4 regions of the Mesocryomonas lacus genome follow, and region 3 is predicted to be linked to each of the others. Evidence: predicted binding sites of a transcription regulator. Region 3 holds the regulator's gene; each other region holds the start of a gene.

What was found. Region 3 encodes PhoB, which activates phosphate uptake and scavenging genes when phosphate is short. Its sites were predicted from a motif close to TGTCATNNANCTGTCAT; they were not measured.
Region 1: the regulator PhoB is predicted to act here: its motif matches at 4,244-4,260, upstream of ACZLZQ_RS21810 (esterase-like activity of phytase family protein).
Region 2: the regulator PhoB is predicted to act here: its motif matches at 3,537-3,553, upstream of ACZLZQ_RS15640 (PhoX family protein).
Region 4: the regulator PhoB is predicted to act here: its motif matches at 2,760-2,776, upstream of ACZLZQ_RS03460 (alkaline phosphatase).

The regions. Positions count from the first base shown of each region.
Region 1 is NZ_JBUZWF020000008.1:84,344-90,127, reverse strand. Features, by position in the region: gene ACZLZQ_RS21835 (nucleoside triphosphate hydrolase) at 1-15, opposite strand, end outside; gene cysG (siroheme synthase CysG) at 12-1,526, opposite strand; gene ACZLZQ_RS21825 (GlcG/HbpS family heme-binding protein) at 1,673-2,101, opposite strand; gene ACZLZQ_RS21820 (ChaN family lipoprotein) at 2,386-3,375, shown strand; gene ACZLZQ_RS21815 (SDR family oxidoreductase) at 3,402-4,106, opposite strand; gene ACZLZQ_RS21810 (esterase-like activity of phytase family protein) at 4,308-5,684, shown strand.
Region 2 is NZ_JBUZWF020000004.1:305,521-311,304, reverse strand. Features, by position in the region: gene ACZLZQ_RS15645 (SMP-30/gluconolactonase/LRE family protein) at 426-1,292, shown strand; gene ACZLZQ_RS15640 (PhoX family protein) at 1,417-3,441, opposite strand; gene ACZLZQ_RS15635 (acyl-[ACP]--phospholipid O-acyltransferase) at 3,769-5,784, opposite strand, start outside.
Region 3 is NZ_JBUZWF020000003.1:725,705-731,488, forward strand. Features, by position in the region: gene ACZLZQ_RS13120 (Ig-like domain-containing protein) at 1-277, shown strand, start outside; gene ACZLZQ_RS13125 (DUF3297 family protein) at 451-696, opposite strand; gene ACZLZQ_RS13130 (alpha/beta fold hydrolase) at 1,039-1,935, shown strand; gene phoB (phosphate regulon transcriptional regulator PhoB) at 1,965-2,735, opposite strand; gene phoU (phosphate signaling complex protein PhoU) at 2,746-3,483, opposite strand; gene pstB (phosphate ABC transporter ATP-binding protein PstB) at 3,602-4,411, opposite strand; gene pstA (phosphate ABC transporter permease PstA) at 4,429-5,748, opposite strand; gene pstC (phosphate ABC transporter permease subunit PstC) at 5,745-5,784, opposite strand, start outside.
Region 4 is NZ_JBUZWF020000001.1:751,517-757,300, reverse strand. Features, by position in the region: gene ACZLZQ_RS03475 (glycosyltransferase family 4 protein) at 1-94, opposite strand, end outside; gene ACZLZQ_RS03470 (glycosyltransferase) at 91-1,371, opposite strand; gene ACZLZQ_RS03465 (glycosyltransferase family protein) at 1,376-2,575, opposite strand; gene ACZLZQ_RS03460 (alkaline phosphatase) at 2,826-4,568, shown strand; gene ACZLZQ_RS03455 (hypothetical protein) at 4,653-5,099, shown strand; gene ACZLZQ_RS03450 (ABC transporter ATP-binding protein) at 5,099-5,773, shown strand; gene ACZLZQ_RS03445 (ABC transporter permease) at 5,778-5,784, shown strand, end outside.

The sequences.
Region 1 (5,784 bases), on a different contig from region 3:
CAGGGGCCGGCTCATGCGCGGCCACTCGCGAGATAATTCCCGGCGCCGACGCTTTCTTCCATCGCCTCGCAGTCCGCAAACACCCGTCCGACGCCGATGAGGATCGGCCGGTCGACACCGATGCGGGCGACGATGGCGGCGAGTTCGGCGAGCGTGCCGGTGCCGCGCGTCTCGTCGTGTCGTGAGATGTTGGCGGCGACGGCGACGGGGGTTTCGGCGGCAAGGCCGTGCGCGATCAGCTCGGCGGCGATGCGGGGCGCCATCCGCCCACCCATGTAGAAGATCGTGGTGGCGTGGTCGTCGGCAAGCGCCCGCCAGTCGAGGCTGTCCGGCAGGTCGCCCTTCTGGGAATGGCCGGTGACGAAGCGCACCTGGCCCGCCCGGTCGCGGTGGGTCAGCGACACGCCGAAGCCGGCGGCCAGCGCCGAGGCCGCGGTGATGCCCGGTACGATCCTCACCGGAATCCCTTCCGCCTTCAGCGCCGCGATTTCCTCACCGGCCCGGCCGAACACCGAGACGTCGCCCGACTTCAGCCGCACCACGTGCTTGCCCGCCTTTGCGAACTGGATCATCAGCGCGTTGATGTCCTCCTGCCGGCAGCTCTCGCGCGACGCCCGCTTGCCGACCAGCATGCGCTTGGCCTCGCGGCGGGCGAGCTCCAGAATCTCGTCGGAAACGAGGTCGTCGAAGAGGATCACATCGGCCGCCTGCAGCGCGCGCACCGCCTTCAGCGTGAGGAGCTCGGCCTCGCCGGGGCCGGCGCCGACCAGCGTCACGCGGCCGCCGACCTCGGGCGCCGCGGCGATCTCGGCGACGAGGCGGCGGATGTCGGCCGCGTCCGTCGCATCCGGCGCCTCGCGGGTGAAGGCCTTCACCGCAAAGCGCTCCCAGAAGGCCCGGCGGAGCGGGCCGGGCTCGAGCCGCGCCATCACCTCCGACCGCACGGCGGCGGCAAGGCCGGCCCAGCCGGCGAGCGCGCGTGGCAGCAGCGTCTCGATGCGGCGGCGGATCGCCTGGCCGAGGATGGGCGCCGCGCCATCGGTCGAGATGCCGATGACGGCGGGCGAACGGTTGACGATGGTGCCGAAGCGGAAGCTGCAGAAGTCCGGCTTGTCGACGACGTTGCAGGGCACGCCGGCGGCGCGCGCGGCGCAGGCGAAGGCCTGCGCCTCGGCCTCGGTCTCGCAGTCGCCGACCGCGAGCGCGGCGAGCGCAAAACTGTCGAGCGCCCAGGGCCGGTCGAGATGGGTAATCGAGCCCGCCGCAGGGCCGCCGGCGAGCAGAACCGCCATCTCCTCGCCGATCTCGGCTTTCGGGGCATAAAGCACAACGTTGGCCCCAGCGGCCGCCAGCAGCTCGGCCTTCCACGCCGCCCCGGCGCCGCCGCCGGCCATGGCGACGCGCTTGCCCGTGAGATCGTAGAACACCGGCAGCACCGCCAGCGGCTCGATCCGCTGGCTGCGGGTGCGGGCGCTTTCCTCGTCGCGGGCGACGGCGGCGAGCCGGGCGGGAATCATCTCGGACATCACGGTCTTTCCGGGCAGATCAGGCGAGCGGCAATGTCGTTCGTCGCCGGCGCGATGTCGAGGTCTGCTTTTACCATTGCGCCGCTCGGTGCAGATTCTTCCTTCTGCGCCAAGCGCTTCCGCGCCAACCGCCCGGCTTGCGCGGCTCAGCCGTGGTCGGCGGTGAAGCCGCAAGCCTTGATGCCGGCGACGGCGCAGATCTCGTCATTGTCCGAGGTGTCGCCGGTAATGCCGACGGCGCCGATCACCCGGCCCTCCTCGTCGCGCACCAGGACGCCGCCCGGCACCGGCACCAGCGAACCCTTGGCGAGCGCGTTCATCGCCTGGATGAAGAAGGGCTGGCTCTCGGCGCGGGTCTGCAGCGCGCGCGAGCCGATGCCCATCTGCACCGCGCCGTTCGCCTTGCCGATGGCGATCTCCGGCCGCATCGGGCTGGCGCCCGTCATCCGCTCCAGCGCCACCAGCGCGCCGCCGGCATCGAGCACGGCGACGGTCAGCGGCTTGAGGTTCAGCTCGGCGCCCTTGGCAAAGGCGGTCTGGATCATGGTGCGGGCATGGTCGAGGGTGAGGGTCATCGTGGATCCTTGGCTGCGCCGGGGGACTAGCCCGCGGCAGGAGAAGGCCCGATCCCGCCGGGCGTCCTCTTCGCGATAGAGGGTTTGCCGGCCACACCGCAAGCGCTGTTGTCGGCAAGGCCCGAAGGTGCCGTTCGCTTGGCCGCAAGCGCCCGCCACCGGGTGTGCCTGAACCCGCCTGTCCGCGGGGGAGCGGCAAGACGCCGTTTGCGCGATCGAATTGCGGCGGGCAAGGTCGCCGCCGGGAAGGTTCCGCGCGGCGCGGAAAAGAGCGGAGGCTGCGGATGCTGAGATGGATCGGATGGGCAGCGGTGCTGGCGCTGGCGACAAGCCCTGCCGGGGCGCTCGAGCTGCCGCGGACCTGGCAGTCGCAGCATTTCGCCGGCAATCCGCTGGTCGGGACTTTCGCCGGCCCCGATGGCCGGCCGGTGGCGGTGGCAGCGCTCGAACAGGCGATCGCGGCGGCCCGCTACGTGCTGGTCGGCGAGACGCACGACAACCCCGACCACCACCTGATCCAGGCCGCCATCGTCGCTGATCTCGCGTCCCGAAAGCCCGCTCTGGTGTTCGAGATGATCACCGCCGACGAGGCCCCGGCGCTCGTCGCCTTCCTCGGCGATCCCCAGCGGACCGCCGCAGGGCTAGGCCCGGCCGTGCGGTGGAACGAGCGGGGCTGGCCGGACTATGCGATGTACCAGCCGATCGCCGAAGCAGCGCTCGGCGCGGGTCTGGCGATCCGGCCCGGCGACCTCGGCCGGGAGACCGCGCGCGCGATAGGGCGACAAGGCTTTGCAGCGCTCGGGCCCGGGGAGGCGGCACGTCTCGGGCTGGACCGGACGATGCCCGAGGATGCCGCGGCAGCGCTGACTACCGAGCTCAGGGACTCGCATTGCGGCATGCTGCCCGACGCGGCGCTGCCCGGCATGCTGAACGTCCAGCGGGCGCGCGATGCGGCGCTCGCCGACGCGATGATCGCGGCGTCCGCGCCGACGGGGGCGGCCGTGCTGGTCGCCGGCTCGGGGCATGCGCGGGCCGACCGGGGCGTGCCGGCCGCGATCCGCGCCCGCGAACCAGGCGCTGCCGTGGTCGTGATCGGGCTCGTCGAGGTGACCAGTGCCACGGCCGACCTTGCGACCCTCGGCATTTCGCCGGAGACGCCGGCACCCTACGATTTCGTCCTTTTTACCCCGAAAGCCGACATCGCCGATCCCTGCGAGGGCCTCGCGGAGCAGCTGAAGGCGATGCCGAAAGCGCCGGCTGCCGGCGCCGAGTGACCGGCAAGGCGGCGAGGCCGGCCGGCTCAGACCGAACGGGTGATGCCGCCGTCGACGCGGATGTTCTGGCCGGTGATGTAGCCGGCGCCCTCGGAGGCGAGGAAGGCGATGGTGGCGGCGACCTTTGCGCTGTGGCCATAGCGTTGCATCGGAATGCGCTGCCGCCGCTCCTCGGTCTCCGGCAGGCTGTCGATGAAGCCGGGCAGGACGTTGTTCATCCGGATGTTCTCGGCTGCATATTTGTCGGAAAAGAGCTTGGTGAAGGCGGCAAGGCCGGCCCGGAAGACGCCGGAGGTCGGAAACAGCGGATCGGGCTCGAAGGCCGCAAAGGTCGAGATGTTGATGATGGCGCCGCCGCCGCCCGCCTGCAGATGCGGGGTGACCAGCCGCGTCGGGCGGATGACGTTCATCAGGTAGACGTCGAGCCCGGTGTGCCAGTCCTCGTCGGTAAGGTCGAGGATCGGCGCCCTTGGCCCATGGCCGGCGCTGTTGACGAGCACGTCGATCCGTCCCCAGCGGGCGAGGGTGGCGTCGACCAGAAGCTGCAGGTCCTCGTTCGAGCGGTTCGACCCGGTCACGCCGATGCCACCGAGCTCGGCCGCCAGCGCCTCGCCCTTGCCGGAGGAGGAGAGGATTGCGACGCCGAAGCCATCGGCCGCCAACCGCCGCGCCGCCTCCGCGCCCATGCCGCTGCCGCCGGCGGTGATGATGGCAATCTTCTGGCTTGGCATGATCTTCCTTCTCACTCTGACCGCTGATTCGACGAGAGAGTGTAGCGCGGCGCTCCCTTCCCATCGCATCGGATCGGCCGGACGGTGGCTGAGGGCGACGTAGCAGCACTCTTTCTGTCACGAGGCATTCACCCACCCGTCAACCGGCTGTCACGCAAAACCTATGTCTACGGCCCATCGCATTCGGCCGGAGACACCCCGATGACATCGATTCTCGCCCGCAGCATCGCGCTGCTGCTTCTCAGCGCCTGCGCCGCTTCCGCGCAGTCCTCTGACGGCAACGCTCTCGAGGGCAAGGCCTTCGACGCCGTGCTCGCCGGCCAGGCCGTGCTGCCGGCGGCGACGACGGTTGCAGCCCCTGCCGACGCCCCGACCTTCCTGAAGCAGGCCGGCAAGTTCACGACGCCCGACCGCCAGCGCACCACCGCGCTCGGCACGGTGCCAGGCATGGACGGCAAGCGTCCGACCAATACCGGCCTGCCCGTCGACGGCCAGTCGGTCCAGGGTTTCTCGGGCATCCGCAAGATGGCGGACGGTACGTTCTGGAGCCTGTCCGACAACGGCTTCGGCTCGAAGGCGACGTCGAGCGACGCCATGCTGATGCTGCACCACCTCGCCATCGACTGGAAGGCCGGAACCGTCGAGCGCAAGGAGACGATCTTCCTCAGCGATCCCGAGATGAAGGCGCCGTTCCCGATCACGCTGGAAGGCACCGACACGCGCTATCTCACCGGCGCCGACTTCGACGTCGAATCCATCCAGCCGGTGGCGGACGGATTCTGGGTCGGCGAGGAGTTCGGCCCCTATCTCCTGAAGTTCGACACCGCGGGCCGGCTGCAGTCGGTGCACGCGACGAAGGTCGGCGAGACCAAGGTGATGTCGCCCGACAATGCGCTGGTGAAGCTGCCGGACAATCCGACCAAGCCGATGCCGGCGATCAACGTCAAGCGCTCGGGCGGGTTCGAGGGACTGGCACTGTCGCCGGACGGCACGCGTCTCTACGGCCTGCTCGAGGGGCCGCTCTACACTGAGGGCAAGACGGCCACCACCGGGGACGGCCGCACCGGGCTCGAGATCATCGAGTTCGACGTCGCCAAGGGCGACTGGACCGGCCGGTCCTGGCTCTATCCGCTCGCCGCCGGCGGCGAGGCGATCGGCGACTTCAACATGATCAGCGCGACCGAGGGCCTCGTCATCGAGCGCGACAACGGCGCCGGCCGTCCGGCTGACGCCTGCAAGGGCGAGCCGGCGGCCGACTGCTTCGCGACGCCCGCCAAGCTGAAGCGGATCACCAAGATCGAGCTGACCGACGCGAATGCCGGCAAGGCGGCGCGCAAGATCGGCTATATCGACCTCCTCGCGATCAAGGATCCGAACGGTCTCGCCAAGCAAGGCGGCAAGGACGGCGTCTACGACATGCCGTTCGTCACCATCGAGAATGTCGACCGGGTGGACGACACCCACATCATCGTCGGCAACGACAACAACTTCCCGTTCTCGGCCGGCCGCAACCTCAACAAGGTCGACGACAACGAGTTCGTGCTGCTCGACGTCGGCGATTTTCTGAAAGCTGAATAACGGGCGTACCGATCGCGCTGTACCGAGAATGTGTCAGTTGGGCTCGCCATTTGTGGCGAGCCCAACGTCATTCCAGGCGCTGCCGCTTGACGATGGCGTA
Region 2 (5,784 bases), on a different contig from region 3:
TCAAATCGGGGGTATTGCCCGTCCCGCAGCCCCGTGGCGCCCATATTGAGGCGGCATCCGGCCTGAATTGCCAGAATACCACACAAGAGGAAGGCTCGGTCGCCCTTGAAGGTTACCTCTTCCGGCTGGATTTGCCGCCGCTCGTTCAGAGCCCGCGTGGCCGATGGCCTACGGCTATCCCTCCGCACGCGAGAAAGCGCCCTGTCCTTCCCCAGTCCAAGTAAAGACGCGATGCCCATCTTCGCTGTGAAACCATTGCGGCAGGTCTTGGCGGGATCTTGAACCCTATCGTAATTCCGCCGAGCTTCGGTGCAGGTTGCCCTTTGCGCAAGGATCGGCCGATACCGAGGACTGGACGGAAGATCGCCTGAAAGACAAGCCGGACATGCCGGACATCCCAACACCCCAACGACTGGAGCTCGTCGATGCCTAGCCTTTTCAAGACCGTCCTTCTAGCCGCGCTGGTGGGCACCGCGCTGGCGGGCGCGGCGACGGCCGAGCCGATCTGGACGCTCGACGGGCTGAAGAACCCCGCTGCGGTAGAACCGGACCTTCCCGCGGGCATTCTCTACGTCACCGAGATGGCCGGCGACCGGCAGGCGAAGGACGGCCTCGGCTCGATCTCCAAGGTTTCGCCGGACGGCAAGATGCTGGAGGAAGGATGGGTGTCCGGCCTCAATGCGCCGAAGGGTATCGGGCGGGTCGAGGGAACGCTTTACGTCGCCGACATCGACGAACTGGTGGCGGTCGATATCGAGACCGGCAAGATCACCCAGCGCTACCCAGCGCCCGGTGCCGTGGCTCTGCACGACGTGTCGACGGCGCGTGACGGACGCGTCTTCGTCTCCGACACCGCCACCAACACGATCTGGCTGCTGGAGAAGGGCAGCTTCAAGCCGTGGCTGCAGGGCGACGTCCTGAACGCACCCGAGGGCATCGCCGTCGATGTGGACCGCCTTCTAGTCGCGGGGCTCGGCCAGGTGCCGAAGGATGGGAAGCCCGGTGCGCCCACCCATCTCGTCGAGATTTCGTTCAGCGACAAGGAGCCGCATGCGCTCGGCGACGGCACGGCGGTCGGCTTCCTCGATGGCCTCGCCATCGTCGGCGACGGAACCTACCTGTCGACCGACATCGTCAAGGGGCCGCTCTACCGGATCTACGAGAACGGCGCGGTCGACAGGCTGATGGATTTTGCGCCGGGCGCTGCCGATCTCGCCTACGACTTCGCCAGCAAGGTGGCCTACGTCCCGCTGTCGACCGAAGGCAAGCTCGTCGCCATACAGCTCGAATGATCTGCGGCCGCTGAAAGCTTCGCTGCCTGCCTCCCCTTGGAGGCTCCGACACAGAAAGGCGGCGCCCGAAAGCGCCGCCTTTCAATTGTGCGGGAAGCCTTGAAAAGTCCTGGGGGCGTTACGATCAGGCGATCTTGCCGCCGCCCTGCCGGGTGATGGCGAGCACCGATGGCCGAACCGGCATGTCGTCCTTGAAGTCCGGCCAGCGGGTGGACAGGTCTTCGTAGTAGGAGAGCCGGCCGAAGCCGTCCCAGTCCTCGCCGCCGTCGCCGGGATGCTGGACGGCGACAAAAGCCGTCTGCATGTCGGGCAGGAGCAGCGGGCCGCACATTTCCGCGCCCACCGGCACGCGGAAGAACAGTTTCGAGGTTCCACGCGCAGCGCCCTCGGTATCCACGGCCCAGAGGCCGTCCGCACGCCCGGTGTCCTTCGGCGAGTTGCCGTCGGTCGAGACCCACAGCCGCCCGTCGGTGTCGATCGCGCAGTTGTCGGGCATGCCGAACCAGCCGTTCTTGGTGGTCTCGGTAGAGAAGGTGGCGCCGACCGCCGCGACCGACGGATCGCCGCACTTCAACAGAACTTCCCACGTGCCCGTGGTCGCGGCGAAGTCCCCGCCTTCCTCAGCGATCTCGATGATGTGGCCGAACGCGTTCTTGGCGCGAGGGTTGGCGGCGTCGACCTGGTCGTCCTTGCGCTTGGTATTGTTCGTCAGCATCACGTAGACGCGGCCGGTCTTCTCGTCCGGACCGATGTCCTCCGGGCGGTCCATCGGCGTCGCGCCGAGAAGGTCGGCGGCGCGGCGCGTCTCGATCAGGACGTCGGCCTGGCTGGCGAAGCCGTTCGCCGGCGTCAGCGGACCGTCGCCGTGGACAAGGGAAAGCCAGGCGATCTTGCCGTCATCCTCGAACTTCGCGACGTAGAGCGTTCCCTCGTCGAGGAGATCCATGTTCGCTGCGCGATCGTCCGGATTGTACTTTCCGGCGGTGACGAACTTGTAGACGTAGTCGAAGCGCTCGTCGTCGCCGAGATAAAAGACGACGCGGCCGTCGCGGCTGACGACGTTGTCGGCGCCTTCATGCTTGAAGCGACCAAGCGCCGTGCGCTTCTTCGGGATGGAGTTGGGATCGTTGACGTCGACCTCGACCACCCAGCCGAAACGGTTCGGCTCGTTCGGCTCCTTCGAGACGTCGAAACGGTCGTGGAACTTGCCCCAGGCATAGGTGCCCTCGGGAATACCGAGGCGCTTGTAGTTGGCGGCTTCGGGATGTCCCGCCGGCAGTTCGCCCATGAAGTAGCCGTGGATGTTCTCCTCGGCCATGATGTAGGTGCCCCAGGGCGTCACGCCGCCGGCGCAGTTGTTGATCGTGCCGAAGACCTTGCGGCCGGTCGCATCGGCGGATGTCTTCAGGCGGTCGTGACCGGCGGCCGGGCCGCTGAGGGCCATCTCGGTCGTCGACATGATGCGCCGGTTGTTGGCGCCATCCCGAACGACCTGCCACTTGCCGTCGGCCTTGCGGATCTCGACCACCGTGCCGCCATGAGCCGCCATCTCGACGTCGACGCGGTTCTGGTCGGGATCGGACATCTCGATCTTGGCAAGCGTCTTGCCCGGGTTCTTCTCGTCCGGCGACTGGACGATCTTGACGATCCCGGGGAACATCAGATGCTCGTTGGTGTATTCGTGGTTCACCACGAGGTAGCCGTGCTCGGACGAGCCGTCGATCGGGATGTAGCCGACATAGTCGTTGTTGTAGCCGAACTGACGGGCCTGGGATTCCGCCGTCTGCTTCGTCGGGTCGAACGCCGGCGAGTCGGCGAAGAGGCCATCGCCCCAGCGCAGGAGGATATCCGCGTCGTAGCCCTCGGCGACGTGGTGGTGGGCGTCGATCCCGGCCTCGACTTCCTTGAAGGTGAAGCGGGACCCGGCCCCCTCGGCCCGTGCGTCGTCGGCGGCGACCAGCGCCAGCGGGCTCACCGTCGCGGCGATCGCGGTGGCGGCCAGCGAACCGCGCAGGAAGTCGCGGCGGGAGAAGCGCACCGCGATGATCTCACCCATGGTGCGGTTCGACGTCGGATTGTGGCCTTCGCCCTCTTCCGCTTCCAGCTGGCTGGTCCGGAAGACGGCGCCTTGCACGGTCGGCTTGCTCATGGTGCGTTTCCTGTTCGACGGCATGTGGCAGGCTCGATCCGAAATGCTGTCGGCATCCGGTTTCGAACCATTCCAAGGAGCAATACGAGCGAAAGATAACAGGTCCATGACATCGATCGCGGCCCTCCCCACCCCTTATGGCCTCTTCGATCCAGCCTCCCTATCGTCCGCCACGACGGCCCGCGATGCAAAGGCCGTTCGCGTACCGGCGCGATTTCCGGCCCGGAGGCACTTCATTGTCTCGCGGACACCGCCGGGTTCGGTGGAACGTCAGTCACCGTCGCCCGCGTCCCACCTTCCCCTAAAGGCTTCACCGCGCCAGCCGCATCAGGCCTGAACCTGCCGTCCCACTTCGGTGAAGTCGATTTTGCCAGTGCCGAGGAGCGGGATCTTGCCGACGACGACCTTCGAAGGGGCCATCAGGTCGGAGGCGTTGCGTGACTTCAGGAAGCGGGCGAACTCCAGACGGTCGGCATTTTCGGCCTCGGTGAGAAGCACGATCGCCTCGCCCTTCTTGGCGTCCTTCACCACGGCGGCCGCCGACGCGGCCCCGGGCCAGAACTCCGCTGCGAGGGCCTCGAGGGCCGCCAGCGAGACCATCTCGCCGCCAATCTTGGCAAAGCGCTTGGCGCGGCCAAGGATCTTCACGAAGCCTTCGGCATCGATGTCGACGACGTCGCCGGTATCGTGCCAGCCGTCGACGAGGGTCTCGAGCACTCCCGGATTTTCCTCGCGGAGATAGCCCAGCATGACGTTGGGTCCGCGGACGTGCAGCCGGCCGCCCGTCTCCACGCCATCGACGGCCTCGAGACGATGCTCCATGCCCGGCATCAGCTGGCCGACCGTGCCGGGCCGGTTGAACAGCGGCGTGTTGAGCGCCACCACCGGCGAGCACTCGGTCACGCCGTAGCCCTCGAGCAGCCGGACGTCGAACTTCTCGGACCAGACCTTGCGCGTCGAGTCCTTCACCGGCTCGGCGCCTGAGAAGACGTAGCGCATCGAGCGAAAGTCGTAGGCGTTGGCCGTGCGGGCATAGCCGGCCAGGAAGGTGTCGGTGCCGAACATGATGGTCGAGTTCGAATTGTAGGCGATTTCCGGCACGATCCGGTAGTGCAGTGGCGACGGGTAGAAGTAGACGGGTACGCCATGCGTCAGCGGCAGGATGGTGGCCGCGGTTAGGCCGAAAGAGTGGAACATCGGCAAGATGTTCAGCACCTTGTCGGACCGGTCGAACGAGATCCGCGCCGCCGCCTGCGCGGCATTCGCCAGCATGTTGCGGTGACTGAGGACGACGCCCTTTGGCTTGCCTTCCGATCCCGACGTGAACAGGACAACGGCGCCGTCGTCGGCCTTCGCCCGGCTGGCGATCCGTTTTCTGCCGAGGAAGCCGGAGAGCTTGTCGAGGAAGCCGATGCTTTCCCGGACTTCCTCGAGCCAGACAATTTTGAACTCTGCGGACAGGGCCTCGACCAGCGGCTGCAGCTTGCCTTGCTCGACGAAGGCCTTCGAGGTGAGGATGGTCTCGGCCTTGCACGCCCGCATGCCGGACGCGACGTTCGCGGCGCCCGCAGTGAAGTTCACCATCGCCGGCACCTTGCCCGAGCGGGTCAGCGCCAGGAAGGTCACGAGTGCGCCGATCGAGCTCGGCAGCATCAGCCCGACGGTGGACTGTTTCTTGAGCAGGGCATCGAGCTTGCGGGCGAGGACGGCGGAAGAGACCAGCAGCTTGCCGTAGGACATGCGCCCTGCCCGCGGATCCTCGGCGGCGTTCGTCGACATGCCGAACTTCTGCGCCGCGTCCACCACGGCGCGAGCCACGGTGCGGTCGGTGTCGGAGGCGTCGACGACCGTCCTCGACATCAGCTCGTAGAGCGCCGCGCCGGCACTGGCGCGGCGGCGGGCACCGCGCAGCGCCGGATCCACACTGATGGACTGCGGCTCGCCGACCGTGACGACCACCTTGGGAAAGAGCTGGCGCCGCACCTGCGTGTCCTTCATCCGCGAGAAAGGCGAACGCTCGAGTCCGTCGATCCGCACGGGGACGACGCTTGCGCCGGTCTTGTCGGCCACCATCGCCGCGCCGTCATAGACCTTCATCAGGCTACCGGTCACAGAGATCCGTCCCTCGGGAAAGATCACGACCGGATCATCGCCCTGGATGGTCCGCACTAGGGTGCGCGTTCCCATCGGCTTCGTCGGGTCCATCGGCAGAGCGCGGGTGGCATTGAGGAACGGCTTTGCCCACCAGCGCTGGGCGATCTCGGTGTTGACGGCAAAAACCGGGTTTAGATCGGTCAGCGCGAGCGCCAGCGGTCCGTCGAGGAACGAGGTGTGGTTGGGCGC
Region 3 (5,784 bases):
GCCGGCCTGGCTGTCGTCTGAGAACGGGGGCGTCGTCTTCGGCTACCCACCGGCGGGCCTCGAGACGATCGCGTTGAAAGTCCAGGCGGTGGACGAGAACGGGGCCGTGTCGCAGAGCGTCATCACCATCGACGTGCGCAGCGGGGCGGTGACGGAGAACCTCCGGGGCGATGAGGCTACGACGGCGGGCGCCGCCCTGTTCTCGCAGCAGCTGAGAGCCGAGCTTGCCGATATCGGCGAGGGCATTGTCGACCTCTACAACGCGCTCCGCTTCTAGAGCATCCCGCAAGTGGTTGGACTTACCCAATTAAGGAAAAATGCTGTCAGTACAAAAAAGACAGAGCACCGTGTGTCCCTCAGGGACGCACGGTGCTCTGTCGGACCGCATTCGACGGATTGCCGCGCCCCAAAGTGCGGCAGTCCAAGATGGAAAGCGCCTTGCCGGCGCCCTCAGTCCTCGCCGCGCAGATAGACCTCGACCGGGCCCTTCAGCTTCAGCGTCATCGGATTGCCGCGGCGGTCCTTCGCATTGCCGGCGGGAACGCGGATCCAGCCTTCGCTGACGCAGTATTCCTCGACATTGGTCTTCTCGACGCCCTTGAACCGGACGCCGATCCCCATCGCCAGCAGTTCAGGATTGTGGAACGGGCTCGACGGATCGGCCGCAAGGCGGTCGGGCAAGGCGATGTCGGCCATCGGTGCCGCCTGCTCGGCCGTCTCGGTGGCTGGCGTCTCGGAGGTCTCGGCCTTGGGTGTGTCGGTCATGTCCAGCGTCTCATCTTTTGATGCGTTGCGCCGGAGATACAAGCTTGGCGGGGTTTCGCCAACACTTGTTGCAATACGCCTCGGCGCTCCATGCCCTGGCGCGCTCCCGGCAGCCGCTCACGCAGTCGTGCTTGACGGGAGAGTGTCCGCCTGCCTGAAGACCCTGCAGCGCCGAGCCGGAGGCACGGAAAGCCGGATCTTTCGACGCTTCCAATGCTTGTGCTGCAACGCGCAAGCGCTCAGGATTGGGAAAATTTGGACATGGAGCCGCCCATGAAACGGATCGTCGGATTGCTCTGCGCCTTGGCACTGGCGATGAGCGTGGGTGGGGTCCAGACAGCCGAAGCGCGGCTGAAGCTCGTCAAACCACGCGATTCAGGCTTTGCGCATGTCGACGGCATCTCGATGTTCTACCAGATCTACGGCAAGGGGCCGCCGATCCTGCTGATCCCCGGAGGCCTTGCCAGCGGAGACGTCTGGCGGCAGCAGATCGCGACGCTCTCGGCGCATCACCTCGTTATCGTCGCCGACAGCCGCGGGCAGGGCCGCTCGACGCGCGACAAGAAGCCGATCACCTATCACCTGATGGCGCGCGACTACCTAAAGCTCCTCGATCTCCTGAAGCTGCCGAAAGTATCGCTGGTCGGCTGGAGCGATGGCGGCATCATCGGCCTCGACATCGCCATCCACCACCCCGACCGGCTGTCGGGGATGTTCATCCAGGCCGCCAACGTGACGCCCGACGGCGCCCTCGCCAACCGCAAGGCGATCGCGGAAGGCAAGGCGCTGCCGGCGCTCGGCCATTACGACAACATCGACGACGAAATCTTCGCGCTCTGGGCGAACGAGCCGAACTTCACGCTGGCGCAGCTGGCCTCGATCACCGTGCCGACGATGATCGTCATCGGCGACCACGACGAGGCGATCAGCCGAGAGCATACCGAGATGATCGCCAATGCCATTCCCGGCGCGCACTTCCTGCTGCTCCCGAATGTTGGACACTCCGCCCCGCTGGAGGACCCGGTCGGCTACGCCGAGGCAGTGCTCGCCTTCGTCGACGCCCCCGGCAGCGCCGCGAGCCTGCAGGCCGACGAGGCCGGCACGGTCCTGCAGGATTTCAAGGACCCGTCACCGGGCAAGGCTGGTCCGGCGGTTCGCGGCGGAGGGTGAGCGGAGCTGCGTTCCCTAAAACTGCGGCGTCAGCCCTCGCTTGCCTGACGCTCGGCCAGCGCCATCTTGCCCTCGTCGTCGGCGCTACGCTGCAACGTCGGCACCACGGCGGCGAAATGCTCGTCGAAGGAGTAGCCGGCGCCGCGGACGGTGCGGACGGGGTCGCGCTGGCGGCCGCGGTTGATGGCCTTGCGCAGGCGGCCGATGTGGACGTCGACGGTGCGCTCGTCGACATAGATGTCGCGGCCCCAGACGCCGTCGAGCAGCTGCTCGCGCGAGAACACCCGGCCGGGCGAGATCATGAAGAACTGCAGCAGCTTGAACTCGGTCGGTCCGAGCTTCAGCTCGCGGCCGTTGCGGTAGGCGCGATGGTTGGCGCGGTCGAGCTTGATGTCGCCGGCGGTCAGATGGTCGGACAGCTTCTGCGGGTTGGAGCGCCAGAGCAGGCTCCGCACCCGGGCCATCAGCTCGGCCATCGAGAAGGGCTTGACGAGGTAGTCGTCGGCGCCCGTCGTCAGTCCCTGGATCCGCTGCTTCTCCTCGCCGCGGGCGGTGAGCATCAGGATCGGCAGCCGTTCCGTCGCCGGCCGGCCGCGTACCCGACGGCAGATCTCGACGCCGGAAATGCCAGGCAGCATCCAATCGAGGATGATGAGGTCGGGCGTCTGCTCCTTCAGCCGAAGATCGGCCTCGTCTCCATTGTCGATGACCTCGACGGTGTAGCCCTCGGCTTCGAGATTGTAGCGGAGGAGGACGCCCAGGGCCTCCTCGTCCTCGACGACGACGATGCGCGCGTTCATCTGCCTGTTCCTACATGTTTCCGGTCGACGGGCCGGAATCCTTCACGCCGACGGTCATCGACGGGGTGGTGTCACTCTTCGGTCGCTCGGATTCCATCTGCTCACCGGTCTTGATGTAGTAGATGGTCTCGGCAATGTTGGTGGCGTGGTCGCCGATGCGCTCGATGTTCTTGGCGCTGAAGAGGAGATGCGTGCAGGCGGTGATGTTGCGCGGATCTTCCATCATGTAGGTCAGCAACTCGCGGAAGATCGACGTGTACATCGCGTCGATCTCTTCATCCGCCTCGCGGATAGCCTGCGCGCGCACGTGGTCGCGGCTGGCATAGGCGTCAAGCACTTCCTTCAGCTGCTCGATGGCGAGCTCGGAGAGATGCTCGATGCCACGCACCAGCTTGATCGGCTGCTGGTGCTCGTGCACGGCGATGACGCGCTTGGCGATGTTCTTGCCGAGGTCGCCGATGCGCTCGAGGTCGCTGGAGATGCGGATCGCGCCGACGATCTCGCGCAGGTCCTGCGCCATTGGCTGACGCTTGGCGATGGTCATGATGGCGCGTTCGTCGAGCTCGCGCTGGGCGGCGTCGAGCATCAGGTCATCCGCGACAACCGACTGGGCCAGGCCCCAGTCGCTGTTGATGAGCGCGGCGACCGAGCGCTCGACCATGCGTTCCGCCTGGCCGCCCATCTCGGAAATGCGCCGGACGATGAACTTCAGTTCCTCGTCGTAGGACGTGACGATGTGCTCGTCCATGGTTCGTCTCCCTGTTCTCGTTGGGCGCAGCCGCCGTCGCGGGACTCTCGGGTCGCGGCCGGCGATGCGGATCATTGGATACGCCGGCCGCGCCCGTCTTGGGGCGCGGCCGGCTGGTTCAGCCGAAGCGGCCGGTGATGTAGTCCTGCGTGCGCTTGTCGTCCGGGTTCTGGAACATCTTCTCGGTCGGGCCGACCTCGGCGATGTTGCCGAGATGGAACATGGCGGTGACCTGGCTGACGCGGGCCGCCTGCTGCATCGAATGGGTGACGATGACGATCGTGTAGTTCTGCTTCAGCTCGTCGATCAGCTCCTCCACCTTGGCGGTGGCGATCGGGTCGAGGGCCGAGCAGGGCTCGTCCATCAGGATGACCTCGGGCGACACGGCGATCGCGCGGGCGATGCAGAGGCGCTGCTGCTGGCCGCCGGAGAGGCCGGTGCCGGCCTCGTCGAGCCGGTCCTTGACCTCTTCATAGAGGCCGGCGCGGCGCAGGCTGGTGACGACGATCTCTTCCAGATCGGTCTTCGACTTGGCGAGGCCATGGATGCGCGGGCCGTAGGAGACGTTCTCGAAGATCGACTTCGGGAACGGGTTAGGCTTCTGGAACACCATGCCGACGCGGGCCCGGAGCTCGACGACGTCGATGGCGGGGTTGTAGACGTTCTCGCCGTCGAGGGTGATGAGACCGCCGACCTTGCAGTGGTCGATGGTGTCGTTCATCCGGTTGAGGCAGCGCAGGAAGGTCGACTTGCCGCAGCCCGACGGGCCGATCAGCGCGGTGACCTGGCGATCCTGGACGTCGAGGCTGACGCCATGCAGCGCCTGCTTGCCACCGTAATGGACGGTGACGTTCTCGCCCTTCATCTTGATCGGACGGTTTGAATGCACGGCGGGACCTTTATTGAGTGTCGCTTGGATATTTTCCATCATTTCTGTCCACCGTTCTACCAGCGACGCTCGAAGCGCCGCCGAAGGATGACGGCTGCAAGGTTCATTGCAGCCAGGAAAAGAAGCAGGATCATGATGGCGCCGGACGTGCGTTCCACGAAAGCACGTTCCGCCTCGTTCGCCCACATGTAGATTTGCACGGGCAAGGCGGTCGAGGCTGCCAGCGGCGAGGACGGCACATCGGCGACGAAGGCCACCATGCCGATGAGGAGCAGCGGCGCGGTCTCGCCGAGGGCGTGCGCCAGGCCGATGATCGTGCCGGTCAGGATGCCGGGAGCGGCCAGCGGCAGGACGTGCTGGAACACCATCTGCATCTTGGAGGCGCCAAGGCCGAGGGCCGCGGCGCGGATCGAGGGCGGCACCGCCTTGAGGGCTGCCCGCGTGGCGATGATGATCGTCGGCAAGGTCATCAGGCTGAGCACGAGGCCGCCGACCAGCGCGGCCGAGCGGGGCATGCCGAAATAGTTGATGAAGACCGCAAGACCGAGCAGACCGTAGACGATCGAGGGCACCGCCGCGAGGTTGTTGATGTTGACCTCGATAAGGTCGGTCAGGCGGTTCTTCGGGGCGAATTCCTCGAGATAGATCGAGGCGGCGACGCCGATCGGCAGCGCCAGAGCGAGAACGATCAGCATCATGTAGGCCGAGCCGATCAGCGCGACGCCGACGCCCGAGGTTTCAGCGCGGCTCGAGCCGCCGAAGGTGAACAGGCCCCAGTTGAAGCGCTGCTCCAGCTGGCCGGCTTCCTCGAGCTGCTTGATCCAGCCGAGCTGGCGGTCGTTGATCGGCCGCCGGCTTTCCTCGACGGTGTTGTCGAACTGGCCCTTGACCGAGCTGTCGACCTTCGAGTCCGCGAACACCCAGAGATCGCGGGTCTGGCCGATGATCGTGAGGTCGTTCATCACCTCGTTGCGCAGCTGGATGCGCACGCCCTGCGACACGAGGGCGGAGGCTTCCTTGACGGCGGCCTTGTCGTTCGGATCGATCTTCAGCGCCGCGACGATGGCGTTCTGCGCCAGCCGCGGATAGTTGGCCATCATCAGCGCCTTGTCGTCCTTGCCGCCGGTGTTCTTCGGGTCGACGATCGACTGTTCGAAGGTGATGGGCAGCCGGATCTCGGTCTGGAAGAAGGCGGTATAGCCTTTCGACACGACGCTCCAGAGCAGCAGTACCAGGAAGGCGAGGCCGATCAGGATGGCGATGATGCCATAGGTCTTGAAGCGGCGCTCGGCGGCGTAGCGCTTCTTGATTCCGATGTCGCGACGGGGGGCGGCATGGCTTGGCGCGCGGGCGCCGTCGACGGTCGCGTCGGTCATTCGTACTGCTCCCGGTACTTACGGACGATGTAGAGG
Region 4 (5,784 bases), on a different contig from region 3:
GCAGCGCCTCGACCAGCAGCCGCGCCACCCGGAGATCGCCCGACGGCACCGCCCCGGTCGGCGGCTTCATCGGCGCGTAGAACGCGATCCTCATCGCCGGGGCCCGGTCGGCTCCCGCCGGAGGGTCGCCATGATTCGCCGGTAGATCGCGGCGATCCCTTCCGAATAGCCGAAATGCCCGGTTACCCGCGCCCGGCCGGCCTCGCCGAGCCGGCGCCGCAAAGCGGGGTCCCGGGCGGCACGGGCGACTGCGTCGGCGAAGGCGGCGGGCGCATCGGGCTCGACCAGCAGCCCGGTCTCGCCGTCGACGATCAGTTCGGGCACCGCCGAGACTTTCGTCGAGACGCAGAGGAGGCCCTGGCTTTGAGCTTCCATCAGGACGTTCGGCAAGCCGTCGCGGTCGCCGTCGTCGGAGACGCGGCAGTTGAGAACGAAGAGGTCGCTGTCGCGGTAGAGGCCGAGAATCTCCGCCTGCGCCAGCGTCCCCAGCCAGCGGATGCGGTCGGCGAGGCCGAGACGCTCGGCCAGCGCGCGCAGCTCGTCCTTCATCGGGCCACCGCCGACGATCGAGAGCGTAAAGGCGAGCCCCGGCGGCAGCAGCGCCAGCGCCTCGAACAGGCCGCGATAGCCCTTCTTGTCGACCAGCCGGCCGACGGTGAGGAGCCGGACTGGCCGTGCCGGATCGCTGCCGTCGCGTGGGGCTTCGTCCAGTGCCTCTGCCGGCGTCCCGCCCGGTGGAAAGCGGGCGAAGTCGAGCCCGTGATAGACCAGCTCGACCCGCGAAGGGTCGGGCGCCAGCGCCTGCAGGTGATCGGCGTTCGCCTGCGTGCAGGTAACCAGCCAGGCGCAGTCGGCGAGTTTTTCGCGCTTCTCCCAGTCGTTGAGCGTCCAGATGTCCTTGGCATGCGCCGAGACCGCGAAGGGCAAGCCGCGCATCTCGGCCGCATAGCGGGCGACCGAGCCCGGCGTGTGGAGGAAATGGACGTAGATCAGCCCGGTATCGTCAGGGAGTTCGGCCGCCATCACCAGCGCCTGGCCGAAACGCCGGCCGCGGTTGGGCGTCGGGTCGCGGCGGAAATCGGCAATGAATTTCCGGAACGCCGCGCCATAGCCCGGCAGTTTTCGGGCGATGCGCCATCCCCTCAGGACGCGCAGCGGCTCCTGATAGAGATATTCCGGCAGATAGCGCGGCACCTCGTCGATCTCGCGGTGCACGGGGTGCTCGCGGTCGTCGGTCGGAAAGCGCAGCGAGACGAGGCTGAGCGGCAGGCCTAAGCGCTTCAGGCCGAGGATTTCCTGCGCGATGAAGGTCTCGGACAGCCGCGGATAGCCCTTGAGGACGATCGCGACCCGCGGTCGGCTGGTCTGCATCCGGTCAGCCGTGGCTGTCGATCAGGGCCGGACGCGCCGTCCGCTGCTCGGCGATCGAGGCCGAGAACAGCACCTCGATCTGCTCCAGCCCGGCGAGCAGGCAGGGAATCTGCGCCGCGGAAGGCCGGGGCTGCGCGGGCAAGGCGTGCAGCGCCGCCGCCATCCGCGCGGCGGCATTGTCGCCGTTCGCCAGCAGCAGGCGCGCGAGGCCGAGTTCCTGCGCACGGCTCGCGCGGATGTACTGCTCGAGCCGCGGATGCGTGCGCGGCACGATCAGCGCCGGCTTGTCGAAGGAGAGGATCTCGCAGAACGTGTTGTAGCCGCCCATGGTCACAAGCCCTGCGGCGCCGTCGACCATGGCTTCCATGTTGGTGTGGAAGTTGATCGCCTGGATCCGGTCGAGTTTCGCGATCCGGTCGCGGAAGCCGGTGCGCTCGTCGCTCGACAGGAAGGGTCCAAAGACGATCTTCGCCCGGTGCGGCAGGCTCGGATCGGCCTCATAGGCCGAGATCAGCCAGTCGATCATGACGTCGCCGTCATTGCCGCCGCCGGCGGTGACGAGGATGTAGGGCTCTTCTTCCGGCGTCTCGTCCGAGAAGGCGCCGATGGCGCGCCGGAGATAGCCGGTATAGCGCATCCGCTCCATGGTCTTGTCGGCAAGGCCGACGCCGTCGAGCGGCTCGTAGACCACTTTCGGCCCGTAGACCCAGATCTCGTCGTAGAGCGTGTCGACCGCCTCGGTCGCGCCCTTGCGCTCCCATTCCTCGCGCAGCCGCGCCGGGTCATCCATCACCTCGCGGATGCCGAGGATGTTCTTGGTGCCGTTGGCCTTGAGGTAGGTCAGGCTGTCGCGCACCTCGCCCTTCAGGCCGAGCGGCTCCTTGTCGACGAGGAAGATGTCCGGCTTGTAGCGCTTGGCGGTCTCGAGGATGATAACGGAGCGGATCTCCATCAGGTCCTCGGTCGAGATGCCGAGGGCGGTCGGGGCGTAGTTGTTGTTGTCGAGCTTGACGATGCCGGGCACGCGGATGAAGTCGACGCGCGGGTGCAGGTCGAACGAGCCGACCACCGGCGAGCCCGAGATGATCAGCACCGACAGATCCTCGTGCAAGGACGAGAGATGGTTGGCGATCGTCTGGCAGCGCCGGAGATGACCGAGACCATAGGAATCGTGACTGTAGATGAGAAGCCGCTTACCGGTCATCCGAGGTCATCCAGTTGGCGGAGCGCGCACAAGTGCGGGCGGCGGTTTCACTGCGGCAACCTATCCCGCCATTGGCCGGAATTTGCAAGCGAGCCCCCAGGGAACTTCGTGCCGGGGCCTGGAGCACGCTTGGCTGCCGAAGAGCCACCGGCCACCGGGATGGGGGAAACCTGCCGTGTCCGGGTGTCACGCGCCTGACATGCGAAGGGCCTAGCTGAAGTCCGACCTCACCAAGAACGGGACACCCGCCATGCGCACGCTTCTGGCCTTGCTTGCCGCCTCCACCGCTTTGGTCGGCGCTGCCGACGCCACGACCGTCTACCCGCTCGACCGTGCGACGGTGATGGCCGGCGCGCCCTTCGACATGAAGGTCGAGTTCGACAAGGCGGTGAAGGCCGAAGACGTCACCGTGACGATCAACGGCGAGCCAGCCGCCAGCGTCCTTGGCAAGGACGTGTCGTTCACCGAGAAGGAAGCGGGCGTCGAAGCCTCCGCCGTCCTGATCCGCGGCGCGTCGATCGCCAAGGCCGGTGACTACACCGTGATCGCCAAGGCCGGCGACGAGACCAAGACCGTGATCTGGACCGTCTACGCCACGCCGGCCACGGCCAAGGCGAAGAACGTCATCTTCCTCCTCGGCGACGGCCTGTCCGTCGCGCACCGCACCGCCGCCCGGATCATGTCCAAGGGCATGACCGAGGGCAAGGCGAACGGCCGCCTGAACATGGACGACCTCGACCGGATGGCCTTCATCGGCACGTCGGCGACCGATGCCGTCGACACCGACAGCGCCAACACGATGTCGGCCTACATGACCGGTCACAAGACCGCCGTGAACGCCATCGGCGTCTATGCTGACCGCACCAAGGACAGCTTCGACGACCCGAAGGTCGAGACCCTGGCCGAGGCGCTGCGCCGCACCACCAAGAAGTCGATCGGCATCGTCTCGCCGGCCGAGATCGAGGATGCGACGCCGGCCGCCGTCGTCGCCCACACCCGCAAGCGCGCCGACAAGGCCGAAATCGTCGGCATGCTGCTCGACGTCAAGCCCGAGGTCGTCCTCGGCGGCGGCTCGGCCTATTTCCTCGCCAAGGAGACCCCGGGCTCCAAGCGCAAAGACGACAAGGACTACATCAAGCTGTTCCAGGATGCCGGCTACACCCTCGCCACCGACAAGGCCGGCCTCGCCACCGCGACCTCAACCAATACCGGCCACATCCTCGGCCTGTTCCACACCGGCAACATGGACTCCACCCTCGACCGCGAGTTCCTGAAGAAGGGCACCGTCGGCAAGTTCCCCGACCAGCCAGGCCTCGTCGACATGACCAAGGCCGCGCTCGGCGAACTCTCGAAGAATCCCGAGGGCTTCTTCCTGATGGTGGAAGGCGCCAACATCGACAAGATGTCGCATCCGCTGGATTGGGACCGCGCCGTGTTCGACACGATCGAGCTCGACCAGGCTGTCGGCGTCGCCCGCGCGTTCCAGAAGACCCATCCCGACACGCTGATCGTCGTCACCGGCGACCACACCCACGGCGTCTCGATCATCGGCACCGTCGACGACGACAAGCCGGGCACCGACATGCGCGAGAAGGTCGGCACCTACGCCGCCGCCGGCTTCCCGAACTACACCGACGAGAACGGCGACGGCTATCCCGACAAGGCCGACGTCTCCCGTCGCCTCTTCCTCGCCGCCAATAACGGCCCTGACCACTACGAGACCTTCCGTCCGAAGCTCGATGGCCCGTTCGTGCCGGCCATCCAGAACGAGAAGAAGGAATACGTCGCCAACGAGGCCTACAAGGACGTGCCGGGCGCCGTGCTCGTCACCGGCAACATCCCGCGCGAGGGCGACAGCGGCGTCCATGCCGTCGACGACGTCGTGCTGCAGTCGGCTGGCCCCGGCTCGGAAGACTTCAAGGGCTACATGGAGGAGAGCGACGTCTACCGCGTCCTCGTCGACGCCCTGGCCCTCGCCCCGGCGAAGCCGTAATCTCCAACGCCAGGCGCAAGGCCTGCGGTACCATCGCGGGGCCCCGGTTCGCCGGCGGCCCCGCCTTCGATAGAGGAGCCGGTCATGTCCATCTCCCGCCGCCGTCTGCTCGGCGCATCGGCCTTGCTGGCGCTCGTGCCGTTGGTCCCCGCTGACGCCAGCGAGGCGAGCCTCGACTTCGAGGAACTCTACGGCAAGGTCAGCCCGCTCGGCCTCTCCTTCTCCGACAAGGTGAAGAGCCTTGCCGGCAAGCCCGTCACCATGCGCGGCTTCATGGCGCCGCCGCTGAAGGCCGAGGCGAAGTTCTTCGTCCTGACCCAAATCCCGATGTCGATCTGCCCGTTCTGCTCGACCGATGCCGACTGGCCCGACAACATCGTCGTCGTCTACCTCGAGAGCGCCCAGACCTTCGAGCAGGCCAACGCCCTGATCGCGGTTTCCGGAAAGCTTGAAGTCGGCTCCTGGACCGATCCCGAGACCGGCTTCGTCAGCCTCCTGCGCATCACCGACGCCGACTTCGCCGGGGTTTGATGCTGGCGCTGGCTCTCCGTGATCTCGACGTTCGCTTCCCCGGCCTCGACCGCCCGGCGCTGGCCATCCCCGCCCTCGCCATCCCCGCCGGCGAGCATGTCGCCATCGGCGGCCCGTCCGGCTCCGGCAAGACTACGCTGATCAACATCCTGACGGGCCTCGATCGCGCCGGAACGGGCCGCGTCGGCTGGGGCGACACCGACATCGCGATTTTGAGCGAAACCGGCCGCGACCGCTGGCGGGCGCGGAATGTCGGGCTCATCATGCAGGAGTTCCACCTCTTCCCCGGATTGTCGGCGCTCGACAACGTCCTCTTGCCGCAGCGCCTGTCGCGTCTGCGCCTGCCTCTCGGCCTCATGGCGGAGGCCGGCCGCCTGCTCGCCCGCGTCGGCATAGAGCGCCCTGGCCAGTCCGTCGAAACGCTGTCGCGCGGGCAGATGCAGCGCGTCGCCGTCGCCCGGGCGCTGGTGGGGCGCCCCGGGCTCATCGTCGCCGACGAGCCGACCGCCAGCCTCGACGCAGAGGCCGGCGCCTTGGTCGCCGACCTCCTCCAGGAGCTCGCCGCCGAGATCGGCGCGACCTTGCTGGTGGCGACGCACGACCGGCGCCTTATCGAGCGGCTATCGCGCCATCTCCGGCTGGAAAACGGCCGGCTCCTTCCCAGCGAGGCCTGAGCCCATGTTGC